4 regions of the Serratia odorifera genome follow, and region 2 is predicted to be linked to each of the others. Evidence: predicted binding sites of a transcription regulator. Region 2 holds the regulator's gene; each other region holds the start of a gene.
What was found. The regulator CRP, encoded in region 2, controls carbon source genes, mostly activating them, when cyclic AMP is high. The targets are predictions, from matches to a motif close to ATGTGANNNNNNTCACAT.

Region 1: deoC (deoxyribose-phosphate aldolase) is a predicted target of CRP. The motif match lies at 1,444-1,461, and genes of this name have one in related genera.
Region 3: deoC (deoxyribose-phosphate aldolase) is a predicted target of CRP. The motif match lies at 1,789-1,806, and genes of this name have one in related genera.
Region 4: ACCC84_RS13695 (CdaR family transcriptional regulator) is a predicted target of CRP. The motif match lies at 1,975-1,992, and genes of this name have one in related genera.

The regions. Positions count from the first base shown of each region.
Region 1 covers NZ_JBGMUT010000001.1:309,317-312,474, reverse strand. Annotated here, with positions in the region: gene fucP (L-fucose:H+ symporter permease) at 1-368, opposite strand, end outside; gene rbsK (ribokinase) at 370-1,302, opposite strand; gene deoC (deoxyribose-phosphate aldolase) at 1,502-2,182, shown strand; gene deoR (DNA-binding transcriptional repressor DeoR) at 2,342-3,106, shown strand.
Region 2 covers NZ_JBGMUT010000008.1:168,413-171,570, reverse strand. Annotated here, with positions in the region: gene ACCC84_RS18420 (phosphoribulokinase) at 1-418, shown strand, start outside; gene ACCC84_RS18415 (OsmC family protein) at 472-879, opposite strand; gene crp (cAMP-activated global transcriptional regulator CRP) at 1,254-1,886, shown strand; gene argD (bifunctional acetylornithine/succinyldiaminopimelate transaminase) at 2,008-3,158, opposite strand, start outside.
Region 3 covers NZ_JBGMUT010000004.1:111,700-114,857, forward strand. Annotated here, with positions in the region: gene ACCC84_RS13065 (bifunctional metallophosphatase/5'-nucleotidase) at 1-205, shown strand, start outside; gene ACCC84_RS13070 (NupC/NupG family nucleoside CNT transporter) at 426-1,703, shown strand; gene deoC (deoxyribose-phosphate aldolase) at 2,003-2,782, shown strand; gene deoA (thymidine phosphorylase) at 2,849-3,158, shown strand, end outside.
Region 4 covers NZ_JBGMUT010000004.1:260,340-263,497, reverse strand. Annotated here, with positions in the region: gene garD (galactarate dehydratase) at 1-576, shown strand, start outside; gene ACCC84_RS13695 (CdaR family transcriptional regulator) at 719-1,873, opposite strand; gene degP (serine endoprotease DegP) at 2,052-3,158, opposite strand, start outside.

The DNA.
Region 1 (3,158 bases), on a different contig from region 2:
CCAATGGCAATGGCGAAAATCGCCGCCAGAAACATGGTATAGGTCGCCATATGCGAAGCGGGATAAAACAGCATGCAACCGACGATATACAGCGTCAGGCCGATCAGAATTGCCGCTTTGTAACTGCTGTTTTTAATCACCAGCGATGCCGGAATGGCAATCAGAAAATAACCACCATAGAACGCGCTCTGTACCAGCGCGCTGGCGAAATCGCTCAGCGCAAACACGCTCTTGAACTGGGTTATCAGAATGTCGTTCAGGCTGGCGGCACAGCCCCACAACGGGAACAGACAGGACAACAGGATAAATTGAAACAGCGGCGTCCTGTTCAGATAACCGTCTGCTTGCTGCTTGATGGTCTGGCGCATTTTATACTCCTTGTTGTCTGGTGGAGATAAAGTCATGGAACTGCGCAGCATCAGGATAAGAACGCTGCGTGCCCTTGCCGGTGACGCTATAGGCGGCATAGGCAACCGCCTGCTGCATGGCGCTCAGGACATCGTTTTGACGAATATAATGCTGCGCGAAGCAGCCGATAAATGCGTCGCCGGCGCCGCTGGTATCCAGCGCCCTCACTGGCAGCGACGCAACATGCTCACAGCTGTTGTCAGTCATCCACAGTGCGCCGCGTTGTCCAAGAGTAACAATCAGGTTGCGCAAGCCTTGAGCCAGCAGGCTCTGGCCGGCGCGGCGAATATTGTCATCGTTGTCGACCGGCATGCCGGTAAGAATTTCCAGCTCGGTTTCATTGGGGATAAAGAATTCGCATTGGCAGGCGTAGCGAATATCCAGCTCGCGCGCTGCGGGGGCTGGATTAAGGATCACCTTGATGTGATGTCGCCGTGCAAAATCAATCGCCGCATACACCGTCTCCAGTGGAATCTCGAGTTGCAAAATGATCAATCGACACTGTTGCAGGGCATCGGCGGCCTGGTCGATATCTGCCGGCAACAGGTGATTATTAGCCCCTTTGACGATCAAGATACGGTTTTGCGAGGTTGAACGATCGACAAATATCGGCGCAACGCCACTGCTGACGCCCGGCACTTTCTTCACAAAACGCGTATCAATACCGGCCCGTTGCAGGTTACGCAGCGTGTTATCGGCAAACAGATCGTCCCCTACCCGTGTCACCATCATCACATCGGCCCCCATCCTGGCGGCCGCTACCGCCTGGTTGGCCCCCTTACCACCGCAACCCAGCTCAAATTCCGCTGCCTCCAGCGTTTCTCCGGCCTTTGGCATCTGGTCGATATAGCTGATTAAATCCACCATGTTCGAACCGATTACTGCAATATCCATCGTTGTGTCCCCGTTGTTTTTTTAATCATATGATGTTAATTAAATAACATTATCAACGCGTGATTGTTATATGTGTGACATCGATCGCAACTATGAATCACCGGTTACACGCTAAAACAATCTATATTTGCACCGTAACAGATGTTATAATTCTCACATTACTCACGTTTATCTGGCTGACTCTGATTAAGGAATCGCAATGACTATTGAAAACATTGACTACGCTCGCTATATCGATCACACCCTGCTGGCGATGGACGCCAGTGAAGCGCAAATCGCCAAACTGTGCGAAGAAGCACAACAGCACAATTTTTATGCGGTCTGTGTTAACTCCGGCTACGTTCCGCTGGCGGCACACCTGCTGCAGGAAAGCGAGGTCAAAGTTTGTTCGGTGATTGGTTTCCCACTGGGTGCGGGTCTGACGGTGGCCAAGGCGTTCGAGGCCAAAGCGGCCATCGCTGCCGGGGCGCAGGAAATCGATATGGTGATCAACGTCGGTTGGCTGAAAAGCGGCCTCAACGATCGGGTAAAAGCCGACATCGCCGCAGTGCGCGAGGTTTGCGCCGCGATCCCGTTGAAGGTAATATTGGAAACCTGTCTGCTCAGCGACGCGCAAATCGTACAAGTGTGTGAAATGTGCCGCGAACTTGAGGTCGCCTTCGTGAAAACCTCCACCGGTTTCAGCACCGGCGGCGCACGCGAAGAGCACGTCAAGCTGATGCGTGAAACCGTCGGCAGTGAAATGGGCGTGAAGGCGTCTGGCGCGGTGCGCGACCGTGCCACCGCCGAGAAGATGATCGCCGCAGGCGCCACGCGTATTGGTACCAGCTCCGGCGTCGCAATCGTTTCCGGTGCCGAGGCCGCTGCCGGCAGTTACTGATTCTGACGGTTGACTGCGCCACCGTTAACCGGGCGAATAACATGCGGGGTAATGCGTTCTATACGCAGCCCCGCATTTTTGTGCTTATCACCTTTTCGGTGTAGCGGCCCGCGCAAGCTGCAACATGATTCTTTATTTCTAGACCTTTGGGAACACGACATGGAAACGCGGCGCGAAGAGCGTATCAACCGACTAATCCAGGCGCTAAAGCGTGCTGACAAGATTCATTTAAAAGAAGCCGCTGCACTACTGGGCGTCTCTGAAATGACCATCCGTCGCGATCTTAGCGCCGAGCCTGCCGCCGTGGTGCTGCTCGGCGGTTATGTGGTAGCCGATCCACGCAACAACGGCGTTACCCACTATTTTGTCTCCGACCAAAAAGCCAAACAGGTCAACGAAAAACGGCGTATCGGGTTGCTTGCCGCGCCGTTGGTCAACGAAAACGACACGGTATTTTTCGACTGCGGTACCACCACCCCGGCAATTATTGACGCTATCTCCGACGATCTGCCGTTTGTTGCCGTCTGCCACTCCTTAAATACTTTCCTGGCATTGCAGGACAAACCACAGTGCACGGTGATCCTGTGCGGTGGCGAATTCAAACCCAATAACTACATCTTCAGCGGCGTCGGCAAACACAACGAGATGGATCATATCTGCCCGAACCTGGCGTTTATCTCCGCCGCTGGCCTCAGCCTGCAACAGGGGGCAACCTGTTTCAACTTTGATGAACTGGAAATGAAACACCGCGCCATGGCGATGGCGCAGCAGTCCATCCTGGTGGCCGACCACAGTAAGTTCGGCAAGGTGAAACCGGCCTGTATCGCGCCACTGAGCCAATTTGACCGCATCATTACCGATCGGCAACCCGACCATGCATTCAGCGAGTTCTTTGACCAGCACGGTATCGCCCTTCGCTATTGATGATTTATTCACCGCCGGCGGACTGCCCGGCGGTTTCCCCTACCGAAAATAC
Region 2 (3,158 bases):
CGGCGTGGTGCCAATCGTCAACCTGGAGTGGATCCAGAAGCTGATCCGCGATACTGGCGAACGCGGCCATTCTCGCGAAGCGGTGATGGATTCGGTAGTGCGTTCGATGGAAGACTATATCAACTACATCACACCGCAGTTTTCACGCACCCACATCAACTTCCAGCGCGTGCCAACGGTGGATACCTCCAACCCGTTTGCCGCCAAGGCCATCCCGTCGCTGGACGAAAGCTTTGTGGTGATCCACTTCCGCGGGCTGGATCAGATTGATTTCCCTTATCTGCTGGCGATGCTGCAAGGCTCGTTTATTTCGCACATCAATACGCTGGTGGTGCCCGGCGGCAAAATGGGACTGGCGATGGAGTTGATCATGGCACCGCTGGTGCAGCGGCTGCTGGAAGGCAAAAAGATTGAGTAGCCAGGCGACACCGGACGGGCGCGGGGAGGATTAGGCCACCGCGCCACATGCCATTAGGCCACTTCCCGGACTTCAAAGCTGTGGGTAACGCTGGCGGCCTTGCCGAGCATCAGCGCTACCGAACAGTATTTGTCGGCAGACAGATCCACCGCACGCTCCACCGCCTTGTCGCCAAGCCCTTTACCGCTGACGATAAAATGCAGGTTGATATGGGTAAATACCCGTGGTGCCTCTTCGCGACGTTCAGAGGTCAGTTTTACCTCACAATCACGCACGTCGTGACGGCCTTTTTGCAAAATCGACACCACGTCAATCGCGCTGCATCCCCCCACGGACATCAGCACCATTTCCATCGGACTTGGCGCCTTGTCACCGGCATTGCCGTCCATCAATACCTGATGGCCAGACGCCGATTCGCCAAGAAACGTTAACCCTTCAACCCATTTGACTCTTGCCTGCATGCTCATGACTCCGATTGATTCTTTGTCATCAGACTACGCGTTAGCAGCAAAACTGGCAACGGAACCTGATACTGGTCATGTGTGAGCGAGACAACACAAGACACCCGCGTCACTCTGTGCTACAAACAGAGCCGCAATAACGCTTTCTGGACAGCGCTTTCAGGGAAATGCCCACGGAAAGGCACCTTAATGTGTATGTTAACAGAATGTAGCTTGCAGCTCTCACTGCAAGTTAATATGCTAGGGCAATAGCGTATTTTTACGTCACGCCTCAAAAACGGTTAATGGTCGCCGCTCATGGACAGCCATAACACGTTTGACAGGGAACTCTGACCCCTGTGATACAGGCAGATTACAACAGAGGATAACAGCGAATGGTTCTCGGCAAACCGCAAACAGACCCTACTCTCGAATGGTTCCTGTCTCATTGCCATATCCACAAATATCCATCGAAAAGTACGCTGATTCACCAAGGTGAAAAGGCCGAAACGCTTTACTACATCGTGAAAGGCTCCGTTGCGGTGCTGATCAAGGATGAAGAAGGCAAAGAGATGATCCTGTCCTATCTCAATCAGGGCGATTTCATCGGCGAACTTGGATTATTTGAAGAAGGCCAGGAACGCAGCGCCTGGGTTAGGGCTAAAACCGCCTGTGAAGTGGCTGAAATTTCCTATAAGAAATTCCGTCAGCTGATCCAGGTGAACCCTGACATTCTGATGCGCCTGTCGGCGCAGATGGCAAGCCGCCTACAGATCACCTCAGAGAAAGTGGGTAACCTCGCCTTCCTAGACGTTACCGGCCGCATTGCGCAAACCCTGCTCAATCTGGCCAAACAGCCGGATGCCATGACTCACCCGGACGGCATGCAAATTAAAATCACCCGTCAGGAAATTGGTCAAATCGTCGGTTGTTCACGCGAAACGGTTGGCCGTATTCTGAAAATGCTCGAAGATCAAAACCTGATTTCCGCACACGGCAAAACCATCGTCGTCTACGGTACCCGTTAATCCATTAAAACGGCACGCTTCAAAAAATGCCGGTCAGTTAACGCTGACCGGCATTTTTATGCGCCGTTTACCGTGGACACAGTCGGACATCCGATACCGTCTGCCGACCGCCGGTGGGTAGCTACCCGGCGTTGATCACGTCCTGAACCGCCAGCTCAAACAACGCCATACCGTCGGCAATATCTTGCGGCTCAACGACCAGCGACGGCGCAAATCGGATCACGTTCGGCCCGGCATTTAAAATCATCAGGCCACGCGCGGCGGCCGCGGTGAGGAAATCACGCGCCTTGCCGTGGTAAGGCGCCGTCAGTTCGGCGCCGATCAACAGCCCCATACCGCGAATCTCGCTGAAAATACGGTATTTTTCGCCAATGTCCCGCAACGCCGCAACATACAGCGTATGACGCTGTTCGACGCCGCTCAACACTTCGGCGGTATTGATCACGTCCAACGCCGCCTCCGCCACCGCGCAGGCCAGCGGATTGCCGCCATAGGTGGTGCCGTGGGTACCGACCTGCATCACCGAAGCAATCTCCTCGGTGGTCAGCATGGCGCTGACCGGGAAACCGCCGCCCAACGCTTTGGCGGTGGTCAGAATATCCGGCGTCACACCGTAGTGCATATAGGCGAACAGCTTGCCGCTGCGCCCCATACCGCTTTGCACTTCATCAAATACCAACAGCGCCTGGTGGCGATCGCACAGTTCACGCACACCTTGCAGGAACTGCGCATCCACCGGAGTAATACCGCCTTCGCCCTGAATCGGCTCCATCACCACCGCGCAGGTGTGATCGTCCATCACCGCCTTGACCGCCGCCAGATCGTTGAACGGTACATGCACGATGTCGGCCGGCTTTGGCCCGAAGCCGTCGGAATACTTCGCCTGGCCGCCAACCGAGACGGTAAACAGCGTACGGCCATGGAACGCGTTATAAAACGCGATGATTTTGGTTTTGTACGGGCTGTGGCGGGTAATGGCATAGTGGCGCGCCAGCTTGAATGCCGCTTCGTTGGCTTCGGCGCCGGAATTGGCGAAGAACACCCGATCGGCGAAAGTCGCGGCGATAAGCTTGCTGGCCAGGCGCAGCGACGGCTCGTTGGTAAAGACATTGCTGGTGTGCCACAGGGTTTCACCCTGCTGCTTCAGCGCCGCCACCAATGCCGGGTGGCAATGCCCCAGCGCAGTCACCGCAATACCGCCAGAGAAATCAATATACTCCTTGCCGTTGCTGTCCCACACTCGGCTGCCCTTGCCCTTGACGGGGACAAACT
Region 3 (3,158 bases), on a different contig from region 2:
GCCGCTCAAAGATGACGCCTGGTATCCGATTGTGGTGAATTCTTTCCTGGCGACCGGGGGAGATGGATTCAGCGCCTTTACCGAAGGGCGGAATATCAGGACGCTTCCCGGCAGCGGTGCGACAGCCGCGGTGGTGGACTATATCAAGTCGCAACCGGAGATCGTCCCCGATGAACACAAGCGCATCAAGGACCAGGCGCTGTAGCCAATCAGGGCTGGCGAGTTGACGTTATGCGGAAGGATTAAACCGTGATGAATGTCACGTAATGATGTTTTCTATTGCGTCTGGTTGTATATTTTTGTGATATGAATCGGTGCGGGTATCGTCCCGCTCCGTATAATCACACCCCGAAAACATTCATAAGCAACCCTGTGTTCCTCTTTGGCAGGGATGCATTACTTTATTCGCAACAGGGATACTTTACATGCAACTCATCATGAGCCTGGTCGGCATGGCGGCGCTGATCGCGATTGCGGTACTGCTCTCCAGCAACCGTCGCGCGATTAATCTGCGCACCGTTGCCTGGGCATTTGTTCTTCAGATAGCCATCGGCGCGCTGGTGCTGTATGTGCCGGTGGGGCGCGCGGTGCTCGGCGGCATGTCGGCCGGCGTGGCTAACGTGATCGCCTATGGCAATCAGGGCATTTCCTTTATTTTTGGCGGGCTGGTTTCCGACAAGATGTTCGAGGTGTTCGGCGGCGGCGGCTTTGTCTTCGCCCTGCGGGTATTGCCGGTGATCGTGTTCTTCTCCTCGCTGATTGCGGTGCTGTATTATCTGGGCATCATGCAACTGGTGATCCGCGTGCTCGGCGGCGGCCTGCAAAAACTGCTCGGCACCTCGCGCACCGAATCGCTGTCGGCAACCGCCAATATCTTTGTTGGCCAGACCGAAGCGCCGCTGGTGGTGCGTCCGTATATTGCCACCATGACCCAGTCTGAACTGTTTACCGTCATGTGTGGCGGCCTGGCCTCGGTGGCCGGTTCGGTGCTGGCAGGGTATGCGCAGATGGGCGTACCGCTGGAATACCTGATTGCCGCTTCGTTTATGGCTGCGCCAGGTGGCTTGCTGTTCGCCAAGCTGATGGTGCCGGAAACCGAGAAAACCCACGATAAAGACGATGCGATGAAGCTGATCGCTGAAGACGACCGTCCGGCCAACGTCATTGACGCGGCAGCGTCCGGTGCGGCGTCCGGTATGCAGTTGGCGTTGAACGTCGGTGCCATGCTGCTGGCGTTTATTGCGCTGATCGCCTTGCTGAACGGTATCCTTGGCGGTATCGGCGGCTGGTTCGACTATCCGCAACTGTCGCTGGAGCTGATTCTTGGCTGGATCTTCTCACCGATTGCTTTCCTGATCGGCGTGCCGTGGCATGAGGCGATGACCGCCGGTTCGTTTATCGGCCAGAAGATTATCGTCAACGAATTTGTGGCTTACATGAACTTCGGCGCCTATCTGCGCCCGGACGACGTGGTGGCTGCCGAAGGCTTGCAGGTGCTTTCTGCCCATACCAAAGCGATCATCTCGTTTGCGCTGTGCGGTTTTGCCAACCTGTCCTCGGTGGCGATCCTGTTGGGTGGTCTGGGCAGCATGGCGCCGAATCGTCGCCACGATATAGCGCGCTTTGGTCTGAAAGCGGTGGCGGCCGGTACGCTGTCTAACCTGATGAGCGCCACCATCGCCGGGTTCTTCCTGGCGCTTTAAGCTAAACTCTGTTACGGGCGTCCGGTTGGGCGCCCGTTATCCCGGCACGAATCCTTAGCGAATTTGTGAACGATATCGCGTTCTTTTGTGATGTTCTTCACATATAATTCCGGCCTGTTACAGTGTTATTTCATAGAATGTGAATCCGAACACGATTTTCCCCCAGGGAGCGTGTTCAAATAGCTATTACATCTGCGGTGAGAAGGATCTCAGTTGCCGCGAGGGGAATCATTGCCCCGCGCTATCTTCATGGAACCAAGTCCGCTCGCCAACGGCAAGATACTCAGTTGGAGAGTTTTATGACCGAATTAACCGCCGCAGCGCAACGTGCGCTGAATTTAATGGATTTAACCACGCTGAACGATGATGACACCGACGAGAAAGTGATCGCGCTGTGTCGTCAGGCCAACAGCCCGGCCGGCCATACCGCCGCCATATGCATCTATCCGCGCTTTATCCCGATTGCCCGCAAAACGCTGCGCGAACAAGGCACGCCGGACATTCGCATCGCCACCGTTACCAACTTCCCGCATGGCAATGACGACATCGACATTGCGCTGGCGGAAACCCGCGCGGCCATTGCCTATGGCGCCGATGAGGTTGACGTGGTGTTCCCGTACCGTGCGCTGATGGCCGGCAATGCCCAGGTCGGGTTTGATCTGGTCAAGCAGTGCAAGCAGGCCTGCGAGCAGGCAAAGGTGCTGTTGAAGGTGATTATTGAAACCGGCGAGCTGAAAGACGCCGGGCTGATCCGTCAGGCCAGCGAAATTGCCATCAACGCCGGAGCCGATTTTATTAAAACCTCGACCGGCAAAGTCCCGGTCAACGCCACGCTGGAAAGTGCCGAGCTGATGATGTCGGTGATCCGCGACATGGGCGTCGGCGCACGGGTCGGTTTCAAACCGGCCGGCGGGGTGCGCACCGCGCAAGACGCGCTGCATTATCTGCAACTTGCCGAGCGTATCATGGGCAAAGACTGGGCTGATGCGCGCCATTTCCGCTTCGGCGCCTCCAGCCTGCTGGCGAGCCTGCTGACGACGCTGGGCCATGACGGCCAGGTTTCCGCTGGCAGCTACTGATGACATTTTCCACCGTGGCAGGACTGCGGTGGTTGTGATGACCCTACACTCACGCAGGGGGATGCTGTGTTCCTGGCTCAAGAGATAATACGTAAAAAACGCGATGGACAACCGTTGAGCGAAGAGGAAATTCGTTTCTTCATCAATGGCGTTCGTGACAACGCGGTGTCTGAAGGGCAAATCGCCGCGTTGGCGATGACCATCTATTTCCACGACATGAGCATGGCGGAGCGCGTTGCGCTGACCATGGCGATGCGCGATTCCGGCACGGTGCTGGACTGGAACAGCCTGTCGTTGAACGGGCCGATCGTCGACAAACACTCCACCGGCGGCGTGGGCGACGTCACGTCGCTGATGCTCGGTCCGATGGTGGCGG
Region 4 (3,158 bases), on a different contig from region 2:
ACACCGCGTGTAGCGAACCAACAGGTTGGCAAGCGCTTACTGGAGGAGATGAGCTGGTACGATGATTACCTGAGCCAGGGCCAAACCGATCGCAGCGCCAATCCCTCTCCCGGCAATAAAAAAGGAGGCCTGGCCAACGTGGTGGAAAAAGCGTTGGGTTCGATCGCCAAATCCGGCACCAGCGCGATTGTAGAGGTACTGTCCCCTGGCCAGCGTCCCACCAAACGCGGCCTGATCTTTGCTGCCACGCCGGCCAGCGACTTTGTCTGCGGCACCCAGCAGCTGGCCTCCGGCATCACCCTGCAGGTGTTCACCACCGGCCGCGGCACGCCGTATGGCCTGACGGCGGTACCGGTGATCAAAATGGCCACCCGCAGCGCGCTGGCCGAACGTTGGCACGATCTGATGGACATCAACGCCGGCACCATCGCCACCGGCGAGGCAACGATTGAGCAAGTCGGTTGGCAGCTGTTTGAGCTGATTCTGGCGATCGCCAGCGGCCGTCAGAAAACCTGGTCGGATCAATGGGGGTTGTATAACGCGTTGGCAGTGTTTAATCCTGCGCCCGTCACCTAAATTCCCATCTCCTTCGCCTTTCGCCGCCTAGCGTTGTTGGCTACGCGGCGGCACCCCGGTCACTGACCAATGTCAGCTCCCGGGGATTTAACCTGTTGCCGCCTGGCCACACGACGATATGCCTGGAGCCGAAAACAGCGCGTTATACCTCATCCAGTTGCAGCCCGACGTACAGCAACAGGCGATCGTCGAAACTGGACAGATTTAACCCGGTCAGTTCAGAAATGCGGTTGAGACGGTATTCCAGCGTATTGCGGTGAATATACAGCGCCTTGGCGGTAGCGCTCGGCTGGACGTTATTGAGAAACCAGGCATTCAGCGTACGGCGTAGCAAACCGTTACCGTCCATCGCCTTGAGCCGCGCCAGCGGCCTGACCAATTCATCGGCCTGCCAACCGCCGCGCAGGCTGTCCAGCAGCACCGGCAGCATCAGATCCTGGTAGTAATAGGCGCGTTGATCGAACATCCGCTGTTTGCCAACCGCCATGGTGGTGCGCGCGGTGCGATAAGAACGGGCGATGCTGCCCGGTCCGGTAAAGAAATTGCCCAGCGCCACCCGCACCCGCAGACGGCTGCTTTCATTCATGCGCGACAGCAGGTTTTCCACCCGCCGTCGATGGTCTTCGGCGTCCCAGCGGCCATGCGCGTTAAGCGCCGGCTTCAGCACCACCATTTCGCTCAGTGAAACGATGGCGATCAGGTTGTCGCGCTCCGGCAAGGTCAGCAACGCTTGCAGCTGCTGCAATTCCGCCATCGCGCTGTCAACCCCGAGCTGCCCGCTGTCCACTTCCACCACCGCCACAACCCGCGGCTGGTTAGGATCGATGCCTAACCGCTGCGCCCACTCCATCAGCGCCGGCGACAGCTCTTCGGTGCGGATCAGGTTGAGTACCAGCTCTTCGCGAAAGCGGCTGTCCTGCGCCAGCATATGCATCAGACGCGCCTGTTCGAGCATCATTTCGGCGGTCATGCACACCAGTTCGCCATATTGCCGCAGTTGCGCCGGATTGCCGGTCAGGCCGATAACGCCGACAATTTTCCCGTCGATGCGCAACGGGAGATTGATTCCCGGTCGCACACCGTGCAGATGACGGGCGACCGCCTCATCGATGTCAACCACCCTGGCCTGCGACAGCACCAGCAGTGCACCTTCATGCAACTCGCCGACACGCTCACGATCGCCACTACCGATAATTCGGCCGCGCGCATCCATCACATTGACGTTACCGTCAATGATTTGCATGGTGCGGGCAACGATTTCCTGCGCCAGCTTGCCGTCAAGATGGTATTCCGCCATTCAGTTCTGCCCCAAGCCAATTTAGATAAGCGCCCAGCATACCGACGCCATACGGCCTGCACATTGTGCATATGCCCAAAGCGTTTTGGCAGCAGCGGGAGTTGTGGTGAGCTTCACAATTTTAAGGCATAAAAAAGGCACGCAGAATGCGTGCCTTTATCAGCATAAACCGTGGTGATTACTGCATCAGCAGATACAGCGTACTATCACCGCGCTGAACGTTCAGCGCCAACACTGGCGGCTTGCTGTCGAGAATTTTACGCAGCTCGCCCAGGTTCTGGATCGGTTGTTGGTTAACCCCGAGGATCACATCACCTTTTTTCAGACCGATACGCGCCGCGGCGCTGCCAGGCTTGACGCTGTCCACTTTAACGCCTTTCTGACTGCCCGCCTGGGTATTGCTCAGTTCGGCCCCTTCAATGCCGGTATAGATGTTGCCGGAATCGACCTGCGTCTGTTTGCTCTGTTCCAGCGTCACGTCCACCGTTACCGGTTTGCCGTCGCGGATCAGACCCAGCGCCAGTTTGCTGCCAACCGGCAGCGTACCGACTTCGGCACGGAAGGAGGCAAAACTGGAAATCGCCTTGCCGTTAAGCGTAACAATCACGTCGCCGGCTTTGATACCCGCCTTCGCGGCGGCAGATTTTGGCAATACCTGACTGATAAAGGCGCCGCGCTGGGCGTCGACCTTCATCGCTTTCGCCAGCTCAGAATTCAGTTCCGTGCCCATGATACCCAGCTCGCCGCGTTTCACCTGGCCATATTCCACCATTTGCGCCGTCAGGTTTTTAACCATGTTACTGGGGATGGCAAAGCCGATGCCGATATTCCCGCCGTCCGGCGCCAGGATCGCGGTATTGATGCCGATCAGTTCGCCGTTCAGGTTGACCAACGCACCGCCGGAGTTGCCGCGGTTGATCGCCGCATCGGTCTGAATAAAGTTTTCGTAATTTTCAATGTTGAGGCCGCTACGACCCAACGCCGACACGATACCGGAAGTGGCGGTTTCACCCAGCCCGTACGGGTTACCGATCGCCACGGTATAATCGCCCACCCGCAGCTTGTCGGAATCCGCCATTTTGATCGCAGTCAGATTCTTGAAGTCTTTCAATTGAATCAGCGCGATGTCGGAACGCGGATCCTTACCGATCATCTTGGCGTCGAAACGTCGGCCATCGCTTAACTGCACCTGGATCTTGCTGGCGTTATCCACCACGTGGTTATTGGTAACGACGTAGCCTTTAGCCGCATCAATCACCACGCCGGCGCCCAGCGCCTGGAACTT